One region of the Micrococcus sp. TA1 genome, then DNA from elsewhere that is predicted to be linked to it. Evidence: riboswitches for the same ligand, from Rfam matches in the RefSeq annotation. Region 1 holds a riboswitch; each other region holds the start of a gene.
What was found. Region 1 has a riboswitch for S-adenosylmethionine ahead of GGQ69_RS13845 (AMP-binding protein). Riboswitches for the same ligand answer to the same signal wherever they lie in the genome.
Positions count from the first base shown of each region.

Region 2: it holds a riboswitch for S-adenosylmethionine, as region 1 does, so the genes downstream of both, GGQ69_RS15435 (acyl-CoA dehydrogenase) here and GGQ69_RS13845 (AMP-binding protein) in region 1, are expected to answer to the same signal.
Region 3: it holds a riboswitch for S-adenosylmethionine, as region 1 does, so the genes downstream of both, GGQ69_RS11230 (flavin reductase family protein) here and GGQ69_RS13845 (AMP-binding protein) in region 1, are expected to answer to the same signal.
Region 4: it holds a riboswitch for S-adenosylmethionine, as region 1 does, so the genes downstream of both, GGQ69_RS01305 (ATP-binding cassette domain-containing protein) here and GGQ69_RS13845 (AMP-binding protein) in region 1, are expected to answer to the same signal.

Region 1 is NZ_JACHNW010000003.1:21,685-24,958, forward strand. It holds gene GGQ69_RS13840 (sodium:proton antiporter) at 160-1,845, opposite strand; SAM riboswitch class I at 1,959-2,081, shown strand; gene GGQ69_RS13845 (AMP-binding protein) at 2,094-3,274, shown strand, end outside.
Region 2 is NZ_JACHNW010000006.1:12,229-15,502, forward strand. It holds gene GGQ69_RS15430 (acyl-CoA dehydrogenase family protein) at 1-305, opposite strand, end outside; gene GGQ69_RS15435 (acyl-CoA dehydrogenase) at 302-1,714, opposite strand; SAM riboswitch class IV at 1,809-1,924, opposite strand; gene GGQ69_RS15440 (AMP-binding protein) at 2,145-3,274, opposite strand, start outside.
Region 3 is NZ_JACHNW010000001.1:2,548,977-2,552,250, forward strand. It holds gene hisD (histidinol dehydrogenase) at 1-1,269, shown strand, start outside; SAM riboswitch class IV at 1,408-1,527, shown strand; gene GGQ69_RS11230 (flavin reductase family protein) at 1,597-2,142, shown strand; gene GGQ69_RS11235 (RNA-binding S4 domain-containing protein) at 2,168-2,560, shown strand; gene GGQ69_RS11240 (hypothetical protein) at 2,785-3,274, shown strand, end outside.
Region 4 is NZ_JACHNW010000001.1:315,918-319,191, reverse strand. It holds gene GGQ69_RS01315 (MetQ/NlpA family ABC transporter substrate-binding protein) at 1-176, opposite strand, end outside; gene GGQ69_RS01310 (methionine ABC transporter permease) at 328-993, opposite strand; gene GGQ69_RS01305 (ATP-binding cassette domain-containing protein) at 995-1,951, opposite strand; SAM riboswitch class I at 1,958-2,051, opposite strand; gene GGQ69_RS01300 (NtaA/DmoA family FMN-dependent monooxygenase) at 2,576-3,274, opposite strand, start outside.

The DNA of each region.
Region 1 (3,274 bases):
TGAAGAGTGCGGGCCTCTGATTAGAACTCGATTCCCGGAACGCGGAGGGTCACGACCAGGGCGTGTCTCCTCGTGGGTGGCTGGTTGCGTTGACATGTGCGGCGCGGGGTCATGTGCCCAGCGCTTCAGTCTCAGACGAGAGACATGAGGAGACACGCCCTAACCCGGGCGGGTGGCCTCCGTGTCGATGAAGTGCTGCGCGCGTTGCAGGGTGTGCGAGGAGTACGTGCCCCCGGAGCGGGCGTCCAGCAGCGCGGCCTGTTCCACCTCGACCAGCTGCCGGCGCAGCTCCCGGTACTGTTGCCGCTGGCTGTCCGGGTCCACCTCGGCCACCATCGCCGCCAGTGCCTGCGTGGCCGCCCGGCCCTCCCGTCGGGCCCGCTCCACCACGGCGGGGTCGAAGGGACTGCCGTCCTCACGGAGCAGCGTCCTGTTCTGCAGGTAGGCCTGGCGCGCGGCGATGATCTCATCGGCCAGGCGGCCGATCTCCCGGCGCTGCGCCTCCTCGTCGGTCCCCTTGATGCCGAGCACCCGGATCAGCAGCGGAAGGGTGCCACCCTGGACCACGAGCGTGAGGATGGCCACGGAGAAGGCGATCAGGATCAGTTCGGGACGGTACGGGATGTCAGCCGGGAGGGACTGGGCCGCGGCCAGGGTGATGACGCCGCGCATCCCGGACCACGCCAGCACGGCCCCGCCCCGCCAGCCGAGGCCCTGCGTGGCCAGGAAGTGCGCATCGGCACGCCACCGCCGCAACCGGGCCACCGTCCGCGGGTGGGGCGGCTCCCCGGACGCCGTGGACTCGAGCGCGGCATCGAGGTGCCGCGCGAGCTGGGGGACCCGCCTCTGCCGCGCCCGGAGCACGGCGATGAGCGGCACCACGAAGGCGATGCGCACCACGACGAGGACCGCGGTGCACAGCACGGCGATCCCGACGGCGAACCACAGCCCCCGCCCCGAGGCCTCCGCGTCCGCGACGATCGAGGTGATCTCGAAGCCCATAAGCAGGAACACGCCGTTCTCCAGGAGCAGCTGGATGGTGCGCCAGTTGGTGCGGTCGGTGAGCCGGTCCGCCGCGCTGAGGCGCTGGGGCGCCTGGTGACCGGTGAGGAGGCCGGCAGTGACCACGGCGATGACGCCCGAGGCGTGCAGGTTCTCCGCGGGCATGTACGCCAGGAACGGCACGGTCAGGGAGATCGCCGTGGTGAGGACGGGCTGCTGCCGGATCCTGGACCGGAACCAGACGGTCCCGGCGCCCACGAGGAGACCGAGGACGATCCCGGCGCTGACGGCGTAGGCGAAGTCACCGATGGCACCCCAGAAGGTCACGGCGCCGGCGGTGGCCGCGATGGCGGTGCGGAGCATGACCAGCGCGGTGGCGTCGTTGACCAGGCCCTCCCCCTCCAGGATCATCACCAGCCGGGGCGGCAGGCCCAGTCTCTTGCCGATCGAGGTGGCCGCGACGGCATCCGGCGGGCTGATGACCGCCCCCAGGGCCACTGCGGCCGCGAGATCGATGTCCGGCAGCAGCCACCAGATCAGCCACCCCGTGGCGAAGGCGGAGGCGATCACCAGGAACACGGACAGGGCGCTGATGGTGCCGAGGTCCCGGCGGAAGTCCGTGATGGGGACGTTGACCGCCGCCGAGTAGAGGATCGGCGGCAGCGCGATCATGAGGATCCATTCCGGGTCCAGCAGGATCTGGGGCGCCCCGGGGATCATGCTGCAGCCGATGCCCACCAGGACGAGCAGGATCGGCGCCGCGACGCCTAACCGGGGCGCGAACAGCGAGACCAGCACGATGATCAGGACACCGGCCACGGCCAGCAGTGCGATGTCCTCCATGTGCAGTCCCTGTCCGTCGGCGTCGGTGCACGTCAAAACTAGGGCATCAGGCCGGTGCGTAGCACTGCTTCACCCGTTTCGCTCCGCGGACAGGACCGGTCGTAGAGTGGAGGCGACCATCCCGAGCGGCTGAGAGATCTGGCTCCGTGACGCCGCAGCAACCCGTCCATGGTCCTGGGGTGCCCTCCCGGCACTGCAAGGACCGGACCAGGTGCTACTGCCAGATTCGATGGAAAGAAGGTTCTGTCTTGTCTGTTGCCCCGCACGCCGCTCCCACCGCCACCGCGCGCGACACCCCCGCCCACGCCCCCGGTGCCCTGCCCGGCCCGCTGCCGGCCGACGTCGTGGACGCCGCCGATCCTTCCGTCCACCCGGGCCGGCCCGCGGGCCTGTTGCACGGCGGGCTCGGGGACGGCCGGCCCGTGCGCGAGGAGGACCGGCTCGCGTTCTGGGATGCCGCCGCGCGGCGCCTCGAGTGGGAGACGCCCTGGCACACCACCCACTCCTGGACCCCTGCCGACCCGGCCGCCGAGCGCGGCCCGGAGATCCGCTGGTTCGAGGGCGGCCGGTTGAACGTCGCGGTGAACTGCGTGGACCGGCATGTGGCCGCCGGCCGCGGGGAGAAGGTGGCCCTGTACTTCGAGGGCGAACCCGGTGACCGCCGCGCCGTGACCTACGCCCAGCTCCAGCGCAAGGTCAGCCAGGCCGCCAACGCCCTGCTCGAACTGGGCATCGGCAAGGGCGACCGCGTGGTGGTCTACCTGCCGGTGCTCGTGGAGACGATCGTCATCACCCTGGCCTGCGCGCGGATCGGCGCGGTGCACTCGCTGGTGTTCGGCGGCTTCTCCGCCGAGGCGCTGCGCTTCCGCGTGGAGGACACCGGCGCGAAGCTGCTGGTCACCTCAGAGGGCCAGTACCGCCGCGGCCAGGCCGTGCCCGTCAAGGACAACGCGGACGAGGCCGTCTCCGGCCAGAACCAGATCGAGCACGTGCTGGTGCTCAACCGCACCGGCCACACCGAGGTCGGGGACGGCCCGGGCCAGATCAGCTGGACCGAGGGCCGGGACGTGTGGTGGCACGAGATCGTGGACCGCCAGCCGGAGACCCACACCCCGGAGTACTTCGACGCCGAGACCCCGCTGTTCATCATGTACACCTCGGGCACCACCGGACAGCCCAAGGGCCTCGTGCACACCTCGGGCGGCTACCTCACCCAGGCCTCCTGGTCCTACGACTACCTGTTCTCCCATCCGGACGTGTCCGAGCGGGAGAAGGACGTGCACTGGTGCACCGCCGATCTCGCCTGGGTCACCGCGCACACCTACGAGATCTACGGACCGCTGTCCAACGGCGTCACCGAGGTCATCTACGAGGGCGTGCCGAACGCCCCGCACCCGGGCCGGCACTTCGAGGTCATCGAGCGCTACGG
Region 2 (3,274 bases), on a different contig from region 1:
TCGACGATCAGCTCCGCGGACTGGGCGAAGCTCAGGCCGGCGCCGCCGTACTCCACCGGCACGCGCAACGAGGTGAAGCCGGCCTCGGCGAGGCGGCGCACGGCGTCGCGGTCGATGATCCGGTCCGCCTCCCGCGCGGCCGCGCTCGATGCGATGGACCGGAAGACCGGGTCCAGGCGCTCGCGGACCTGCACGAACCGCGCTGCGGACCGGTCGGCGGGGTGGTCCGCGGGCCGGCCGGGTGTCCCTGCCGTGGCCGGGGAACCGGCGAGCGGGGCGCGTCGTTCGGATGTCGTGGTCATCATGCTCCTTCGGTGGTGGATGCGGTGGGCGCTCCCGCGCCGGCGGCCGTGGCGCCGGCCCGCGGGTCGGAGTTGCGGGCGGTGGAGTGGAACGGCGGGACGGTGCCGTTGATCCGGTGGTCCCCGACCGCCTGGGTGCGGTAGATCAGCGGGGTGTGGCTGGCGACGGTGCGGGCGTTCAGCCAGTGCCGGTGCAGGTGCCGCGAGGCGTCCGTGGCGGAGGCGCCACCGGACTCGAAGATCTGGTTCGTGGCCTCGAGGATCAGCTCCGAGACCACGACGGTGGCCTCGGACAGGGCGACGTTGGCGCGGGTGTGGGCGTCCAGCACCACCGGGTCCTCGAGGTCCAGGTGGCCGCGCACGCTCCGGTAGGAGTCCTCGACGACGGCGGCGGCACCGGTCACGATGTGCCGGGCGGCGGAGACCTTGGCGGAGACGGAGCCGATGACCTGGTGGACCAGCGGGTCCTCGGCAGGGGTCTCGGCGGTGGCGTGGTCGTAGGTGCGCCGGCGAGCGCGCACGAAGTCCGTGATCGAGGACAGCGCGGCCACGCCGATGCCGGCCTGCGTGGCGGCCAGCACGACCCACAGCACCGCATAGGCCAGCACACCGGTGGGGACGTTGAACTCCTGGGTCCGGTGCGCACGCACGGGGACGTCGTCGAAGGTGGTGGTGCCGGAGGCGGTGAGTCGCTGTCCGAAGCCGTTCCAGTCATCGGTGCGCGTCACGCCCCGGTCCCTCGCGTCCACGATGGCGAAGATCGGTCCCTCGTCCTCGCGGCCGGGCCGGGTGGCCGTCACCAGCAGGTAGTCGGCGAAGACGGCCCCGGTGGAGTAGAACTTGTCCCCCGTGATCTCCGCGATCTCGGTGTCCCCGACCGCCGCGGCCGCCTGGGCGGTGTCCGGGTCCACGTCGACCCAGCGCACGGGACGCCTGCCCGCGGAGGGCGGCAACTCGACGAGGGCGTTGCCGAAGATCCTCCCCGCGGCCACCTCGGCGAGCCACCACTCCGACACTGCTCCCTGGGACTCGTTCTGGTGCTGCTCGGTGAACATGAAGTGCCCGTGCAGGGCCTGCGGCAGGTTCGAGTCCGCGGCGGCCAGGTCCACCAGCAGGCCGGTGAGCTGGGGAAGGCTGGCCCCGATCCCGCCGCGGTCGCGGGCGAGGCGGACCCGGGTGAATCCCGAGCCGCGCAGGTGCTCGATCGCGGCGAAGGCCAGTTCGTGGTCCTGCTCGCGCTGGTGGGCCCCTTCGGCGATGAGCCGGAAGACGGGGGCGAAGTGCTCGCTGAGCTGCGCGTCCGTGGGCGGTGTCCCGGCGGTGGCGGCCCTGAGCTCCTCGAAGCGGGGCAGTCCGGCCCGGGGGGCGTCACCGGGGACTGGGGTGTCCTGCGGGGTGGCGGTGTGGGTCACGAGGGAGCCTTTCGGTCATCCGTGGCACCCGGGGCCCGTGCGGGCCGCGCGGGGGATGCCCGGCCCGCGGCCGCGCGTGGTGTCCCCCGAGGTGGTGCCGTACTTGCCCGCAGCGGTCGCGTACGGGCCGAATCATCACCTGGAGCACCCCACTACGGAAGAGAGGGTTGCCGTCCGGCCAGCCAGGGCTTGACACCGGATCTCGTGATTCTGCAGCCACCGTAGGCGGCGGCCTGCGCCGGGCCAACCGTCGGGGTCATGTTTCGCCACCGCGGGTCACATAGCCCGCCCGTCCCGCTCGCGCACCCCGCGGATGACGCCCGATGACGCCATCAGGACATCGGCACCGGGTGACGTCGCCGGCACGGCATCCTCGTCACGGGGTGGGGCACGCCCCCCGGTGCGGGCGGTCCACCGCCCCTCGGTGGGCTCAGCCCGCCGCCGGGGCGCCGTCCCCGTCCTGCAGCGCCCGCAGGGTGTTCTTGCGGATCTTGCCGGTGGCGGTGCGCGGCAGCTCCTGCACGAACTCGACCCGGTCCGGGACCTTGAACCCGGCCAGGCCCTGCCGGCAGTGGGCCCGCAACTCGTCGGCGGTGACCTGCGCACCGGCCTCGGTCACCACGAACGCCACCGGGCGCTCACCCCACCGGTCGTCCTGGACACCCACCACGGCCACGTCGGAGACCTTCGGGTGGGCGTGCAGCACGCCCTCCACCTCGATGGAGGAGATGTTCTCCCCGCCGGAGATGATGATGTCCTTGGCCCGGTCCATCAGCTGGATGTAGCCGTCCGGGTACATCACCCCCAGGTCACCGGTGTGGTACCAGCCGCCCCGGAAGGCCTCCGCGGTGGCCTCGGGATTCTTGAAGTACTCCTTCATCACGCCGTTGCCGCGCAGCACCACCTCGCCGAGGGTCTCGCCGTCGGCGGGCACCCGGTTCAGGTCCGCGTCCATGACGGCCACCTCCCCGGCGTGCACCATGGGCACGCCCTGCCGGGCCATCAGCCGTGCCCGCTCGGCGGCGGGCAACCGCGCCCACGCCGGCTGCGGCTCGCAGATGGTGAACGGACCGTAGACCTCGGTCAGCCCGTAGACGTGCACGGGGGTGATGTTCAGCGACTCCAGCGCCTCGATGACCGACGGCGGCGGTGCGGCCCCCGCGGTGGTCATCCGCAGTTCCCGGTCCAGGGGGCGGGCGCGCTCGGACTCGTGGATCATGGCGCACACGATCGGCGCCCCGCACAGGTGGGTGATGCCCTCGTGGTCGAACGCGTCCCAGATGGCGTCCTGCCGCACGGCCCGCAGACAGACGTGGGTGCCCGCCGCGGACGTCACGGCCCACGGGGTGCACCAGCCGTTGCAGTGGAACATCGGCAGGGTCCACAGGTAGCGCGTGGCCCCGGTGTAGCCGTTGTGGAACACCGCGCCCTCGGCCGCCAGGTACGCGCCGCGGTGGGTGTAGAGCGCGCCCTTGGGCGGTCCGGTGGTGCCGGAGGTGTAGTTCAGGGTGATCGGTGCCTGCTCGTCCGCCACCCGCCAGGGCAGTTCGGGGCCGGCCG
Region 3 (3,274 bases), on a different contig from region 1:
CCGGCCACGGTGCTGCCCCGGGCCGAGCTGGACGTGGCCGGTGCCGTGCCGCGGGTGCTGCCGATCCTGGACGAGGTGCGCTCCGGCGGCGCCTCGGCCGTGCTGGACCTGGGCGAGCGCTTCGACGGGATCCGGCCGCCGTCGTTGCGGGTGCCCGCCCCGGCGCTGGCCGAGGCGCTGGAGGCCCTGGACCCCGAGGTCCGCTCCGCACTGGAGGAGTCGATCGCCCGCGCCCGGACCGTGCACGCCGCGCAGCTGCCGCCCGGGTCCGAGGTCGACCTCGGGGAGGGGGCCATCGTGGAGAACCGCTGGGTCCCGGTGGGCCGGGTGGGGCTGTACGTGCCCGGCGGACGCGCGGTATACCCCTCCTCCGTGGTGATGAACGTGGTCCCGGCGCAGGCGGCCGGGGTGCCCTCCCTGGCGGTGGCCTCCCCGCCGCAGAAGGACTTCGGCGGCCTGCCGCACCCCGTCATCCTGGCCGCCTGCGCCCTGCTCGGCGTGGACGAGGTCTATGCCGCCGGCGGCGCCCAGGCCGTGGCCATGTTCGCCTACGGGGTGAACGACGACGACGGCACGCGCCTGTGCGCCCCGGTGGACATGGTCACGGGGCCGGGCAACATCTACGTGGCCGCGGCCAAGCGGGCGCTGCTCGGGACCATCGGGATCGACGCCGAGGCCGGTCCCACCGAGATCGCCGTGCTGGCCGATGCCACGGCGGACGCGGAGTGGGTCGCGGCCGACCTGATCAGCCAGGCCGAGCACGACCCGATGGCCGGTTCGGTGCTCATCACCACGTCCCCGGAGCTGGCCCGGGACGTGGTGACCCAGGTCCAGGAGCAGGTGCCGGGGTCGTTCCACGAGGAGCAGGTCCGTCAGGCCCTGACCGGTCCGCAGTCCGGGATCCTCGTGGTGGACACCCTGGCCACGGCCATCGCGGTGGCCGACGCGTACGCCGCCGAGCACCTGGAGGTGCACACCGTGGACGCGCTGGCCACCGCGCGCCGGATCCGCAACGCCGGGGCCGTGTTCGTGGGACCGTACTCCCCCGTGCCGCTGGGCGACTACTCCTCCGGGTCCAACCACGTGCTGCCCACCGGCGGGTCCGCCCGGTACTCCTCGGGGCTGAACACGGTCAGCTTCCTGCGGCTGCAGCAGCTGATCCGGTACTCCGAGACCGGGTTGAAGGAGTTGGCATCGAACATCTCGGCACTGGCCGGGGCCGAGGGGCTGCCCGCCCACGGGGAGGCCGTGGCCCGGCGTTTCCGGTAGCCCCCGGTCACCGCCGGGTGCCGTCCCGCGTCGGCGGCAACCGGCTCCGCAGCACGTGACGGAGGTCACCGTCACAGGCGTTCACATCCGCAGAAGGCCTTTGACCCGTCGCCCCGGCCGTCGTTACGCTGAACCCAGAATCACGAGTTCCCGCTGTTACAGCCCTGGCTTGCGGGACGGCAACCCTCTTCACGCAGTAGTGGGGTGCTCCAGGTGATGATTCGGCCTTCCGGGCAAGCCGGCGGGCAAGTACCGCGTCTGAAGCAGGTACCGGAGGGGCACCGCCCGAGGTCACACTGTGGATGCGCCCTCGAACGGAGGACTCACATGACCGCCCTGGCCACCATCGACCTGAGCCGCACCGCCACCCTGGACACCGACCTGTCCGCCCAGACCCTGCGCTCGGCCTTCTCCCACTTCCCCTCCGGCGTCGCCGCGCTGTGCGGCCTCGCCGATGACCAGAAGGAGGGCCTCGTGGCCTCGTCCTTCACGGTGGGGGTCTCCCTCGAACCGGCACTGGTGTCCTTCGCCGTGCAGAACACCTCCCGGACCTGGCCGCGGCTGAAGCGGGCCGAGCGCATCGGGATCTCGATCCTCGCCGAGGGCCACACCGACGTCTGCCGCCAGTTGGCCTCCAAGGACGGGGACCGCTTCGAGGGCCTGGGCGTTCGCGCCTCGGACCGGGGCGCCCTGTTCCTGGACAACGCCGCGCTGTGGCTGGAGACCTCCGTCTACGCGGAGGTCCCGGCCGGCGACCACCACGTGGTCCTGCTCGAGGTCCACGGCGTCCACGACCACTCCTCCGAGCACGAGCCGCTGGTCTTCCACCGTTCGGCCTTCCGCAACCTGCGCACCGCCGAGGGCAACCAGTAACCGGCCCACCCGTATCCTGGTCCGCATGCCGAACGCCCCGCAGCCACCGAGCCAGGTCCGCCTGGACGCCTGGCTGTGGGGCATCCGCATGTACAAGACCCGCTCGGCGGCGACGGCGGCCTGCCGGGCCGGCCACGTGCGTCTCAACGGCCAGCCGGCCAAGGCGGCCCAGCCGGTCAAGCCCGGTGACACCATCCGGCTGCGCCAGCCGGGCCGGGAGAGGGTCCTGGAGGTCACCGGCCTGCTGGCCAAACGGGTCGGGGCCGCCGAGGCGGTGCGCCACTACGTCGACCACTCGCCGCCGCCGATCCCCCGGGAACTGCTGGCCGTCCCCCAGCGCGATCGCGGCGCAGGGCGCCCCACCAAGCGGGACCGCCGTCAGATGGACCGGCTCCGCGGCCGGGATCCTCAGCCCTGAGGAAGCGAAGCGGGACCGAAACAGACTCAAAAACCGAGTAGGGCGGCGCCCGATGACGTGGTCGTCGGCAGTGCACGTCGGGTAGTGCCTACTAGTGCCCCATTCACAGCCCTCTCATAGGTTGGGGTGCTACCAGTCCACCCCGGACTGGATCCAGCGGACGAAGGATCTTCTGATGCAGCACACGACCCCCCCTCTACCGACGCACGCCGGCCATCACCGGGATGGCAGCCCTGGGCCTGGTCACGACGGTGATGCTGGCACCCGCAGCACACGCCGACACGGACCTGGACCTCGCGGAAGGGCCTGCCAGCACCATCGTGGTGGCGGACGTGGAGGGTGCGGCCGGGACCGGTGGCGCCGAGGCCACTGTCGAGACCGCACCCGAACCAGTCACCGGAACCGGTGAGGAGGCCCCCGCCGAGACCGGCGAGGCACCCGCCGGCGGCACCGATGAGGCGCTCACCTCCGGTACCGGCGAGGCGCCCACCCCGGAGACGGGTGACGAACCGCCCGTCGGCGCCGAGGCGGGTCCCGCCGACGCGGAACCGGCCGAGGGGATCCCCGCAGCGGGCCCCGCGGAGCAGGACGGCCTCTGCACCGACGCCGCCGCCGGGGACCAGCAGGATGCCGGGACCGGTGACGCGGCACCCACGGACACCGGCACCGGTGACGCCACCATCGAGGCCGGCACGGACGGCACGGACGGCCTCG
Region 4 (3,274 bases), on a different contig from region 1:
TACGGCGCCGACTCGGTGACGATCATGGAAATGGTGCGGTCCTCATCCACGTTCCCGGCGTTCTGGGCCAGACCGCAGGAGGTCAGGGCGAGGCCGGCAACCGCAGCCAGGGCCGGGATGCGCACGGCGTCGATCCGACGGCGTCGGGCGGTAGTGGAGTGCTGGTGCGAAGACATGGGAGTCCTTTCGGGGGTACGGATGACAGGTCGTGACGCAGCACAGGATCGGGAGGATCCCTGCGCGAGAAGTGAGCGAAGTCGCCGCCTCAGTCCATTCGGCGCCGTCGTCGGCTGGTACGTCGGGCGGGTCGGGTGGGATGCGGGGCTGTCAGGTGATGCGCTTGTCCGTGAGGCGGACCAGGCGGTTGCCGGTGAACTGCACGACCGAGACGAGCAGGAGCATGATGGCGACCGCCACGAGCATGACCTCGGTTTCATAGCGGTAGTAGCCGTAGCGGATGGCGAAGTCACCGATACCGCCGCCGCCGACGAGGCCGACCATGGCGGAGTAGGAGATGAAGCTGACGGCCGTGATCGTGATCGATCCGATCAGCGCCGGCCGGGCATCGACCAGCAGGACGTTGCGGATGATCTGACCACGCGTGGCGCCCATGGCCCGGGCAGCCTCGACCGCCCCATTGCCCAACTGGGTCATGTTCTGCTCGACGAATCGGGCAAAGTACGGGATGGCATTGACCGTGAGTGGAACGATCGCCGCCGCCGTCCCGACCGTGGTGCCCACGATGAATCGGGTGGCGGGGATGATGGCGATGAGCAGGATGAGGAACGGGAACGAGCGGACCATGTTGACGAGTCCGGACACCACGCGGTGTGCCCTCGGGGACGGGGAGATGCCGTCCGGGGCGTGGGTGAAGAGCCAGATGCCCAGTGGCGTCCCCAGCAGTACTGCCAGGGGTATCGCCACGATGATCATGAGGAAGGTCTGGCCCAGTGCGAAGCTCAGCTCCGGAAGAAGGTCGATGACGCGATCCATTTCAGTGCCCCGCTTTCGTGCCGATGAGCTCCAACGCCGTCCGGTCCGCGGGTCCGCCCGCCGGTCCCGGGCCGGTCAGCAGTGAGTCATCACCGCCCCGGGCCGCTCCGCGGTCCACGGTGATGCCATCGGAAACGAGGTACCGCCCGATCGAGGTCTTCGGTTCGAAGGCCCCCGACCGCAGGCCGGCGGAGGTGAACTGTTCCACGATGCGCCCCTCCTCCATCACGGAGATGTCATCGGCCAGGGCCTTGACCACCTCCATCTCGTGGGTGACGAGCACGACGGTGATCCCCAGCTGGCGGTTAATATCGGCCAGATACTGCAGCACGGTGGCCGTGGTGAACGGGTCCAGTGCGGAGGTCGGCTCGTCGCAGAGCAGGACCTTCGGACGGGTGGCCAGCGCCCGGGCAATGGCCACCCGTTGCTTCTGCCCGCCGGAGAGCTGGGCCGGATAGGCCTCGGCCTTTGCCGTCAGGTCCACCAGTTCCAGGGCCTCCATGGCCCGCTGGCGCCGAGCCCGGGCATCGGCCACCCCTGCGAACTTCAGGCTCAACTCAACGTTGGCCACCGCAGTGTGGTTGTTGACCAGGTTGAACCCCTGGAAAATCATCCCGATGTGGTGTCGCCTCCGGCGCAACTCCTCCGTGGACAGGGACGTGAGCTCCTCGCCCTCCACCCACACCTCACCGGACGAGGGACGCTCCAGCAGGTTGATGTTGCGGAGCAGGGTGGACTTGCCGGCACCTGAGAAACCGATGATCCCGTGGATGGATCCACTGGGAATGTCCAAAGACACGTCATCCACCGCGGTCAAGATCCTGCCCTTACCGGAAACGCCCGCAGCAGGCACGGCTCGGGGACGACCCCGGCGAAGAAGCGACCGACTGCCCGGTCGCGGACCCGATCGGTCTCGCACCGCCGTGAACGTCGTCGTGACATGCCGCAGAGAAATCATGTGAAACCTCCATCGTTCCTGGCGGTAGCACCCGCTTCCGCAGGACGGTGGGTTGCTGCGGCGTCATCGAGCCAGATCTCTCGGCCGCTCTGGATGGGAACAGACCTAGGTAACCAGCGACCTGCGCCACAGACCATTCGTCAAGTCACGCGGTGACACCTGGACGCGTCCGGGGCGACGGAACCCGGAATCGGCCCCAAAACCCCTCCAAGATGACGCTCCGTTGAGCCCGGGGTGCATTTCCCTGTTCCGCGGCTCACCACGCGGCGCCTCGTTACTTTTCGCCTAACCCGGTCCTGAGTCAAGATGCGGGTGTGTTGGCCGGATAACCCCGACAAGATACCCACCCCCAGTCGTTGATCATCCGGGGAGTCACGGCACCGGGGCCTGTGAACTGCAGAGGTACGTGACCGGGTTCCCCGATCGTCGGTGGCGCACTCTCAGACTGAGTGTCGTCTGGCATCCAAAAGAACTGAGACACCCGCCCCTGCAGGAGCGAGCGGATCACGCGGTCTCCGGCTGGCTCCAGCATCCGAAGTTCCCCTCCGCTGACAGCATCTCCCTACATATCAGAGGAGATATTCGGGGAGGTTGGCCAGCCGGGTGTCCAACCTCCCCTGAACATCACGCTGAGACGACGTCAACCGCGGACCTATTCCGGTGCTTGTCCGCAGGATGGCCGGCCGGAACCCAGGGTCCGTGACCCAAGACTCGTTCCCTCAGCGTTTCCCCTTCCTGGTACGAGGTGCGGTAGCGCCCGCGCCGCTGGAGCTCCGGTACGACCAGCTCCACGAAATCGGTGAGTGTGTCCGGCACGTGGTACTGGCGCAGGTTGATCGCATCGAGGCCGTCCTCGTCCATCCAACGCTCGATCTCATCGGCCACCTCCTCAACCGTCCCGATCGCCCTATGGGCCAACCGCAAGAATCGAAATTCCTCCCGGAACTCTCCCACCGTGCGGTGACGACCGAACCGGTCCGCCGCGCCACCCTCGGGCAAGTCCCCCGAGGCCACGAGGTCTCCAATGATGGCCTGGTCGGGGAAATCGTCGTAGGTCACCGGGGACTCCGTCCACGCCAGTGCCCCCTCGAAGGAGATGTAGGAGTCATACGTTCGGGCCTTGTTCAGCGCTTCCTCGCGGGTGCGCCCGACGATGACGTCGACCAGGGCGGTGGTCTTTACCGACCCCGGCTGCCGGCCGTGGGCGGCGGCTGCGGCATGGACCTCTCTGACCAGGGCGGCCGATTCCGCGCGTGTGGCCCCACCGACGAGGATGAGTTCGGCGTTCTTGGCCGCATAGGCCACCCCGCGGGTGCTGCCTGA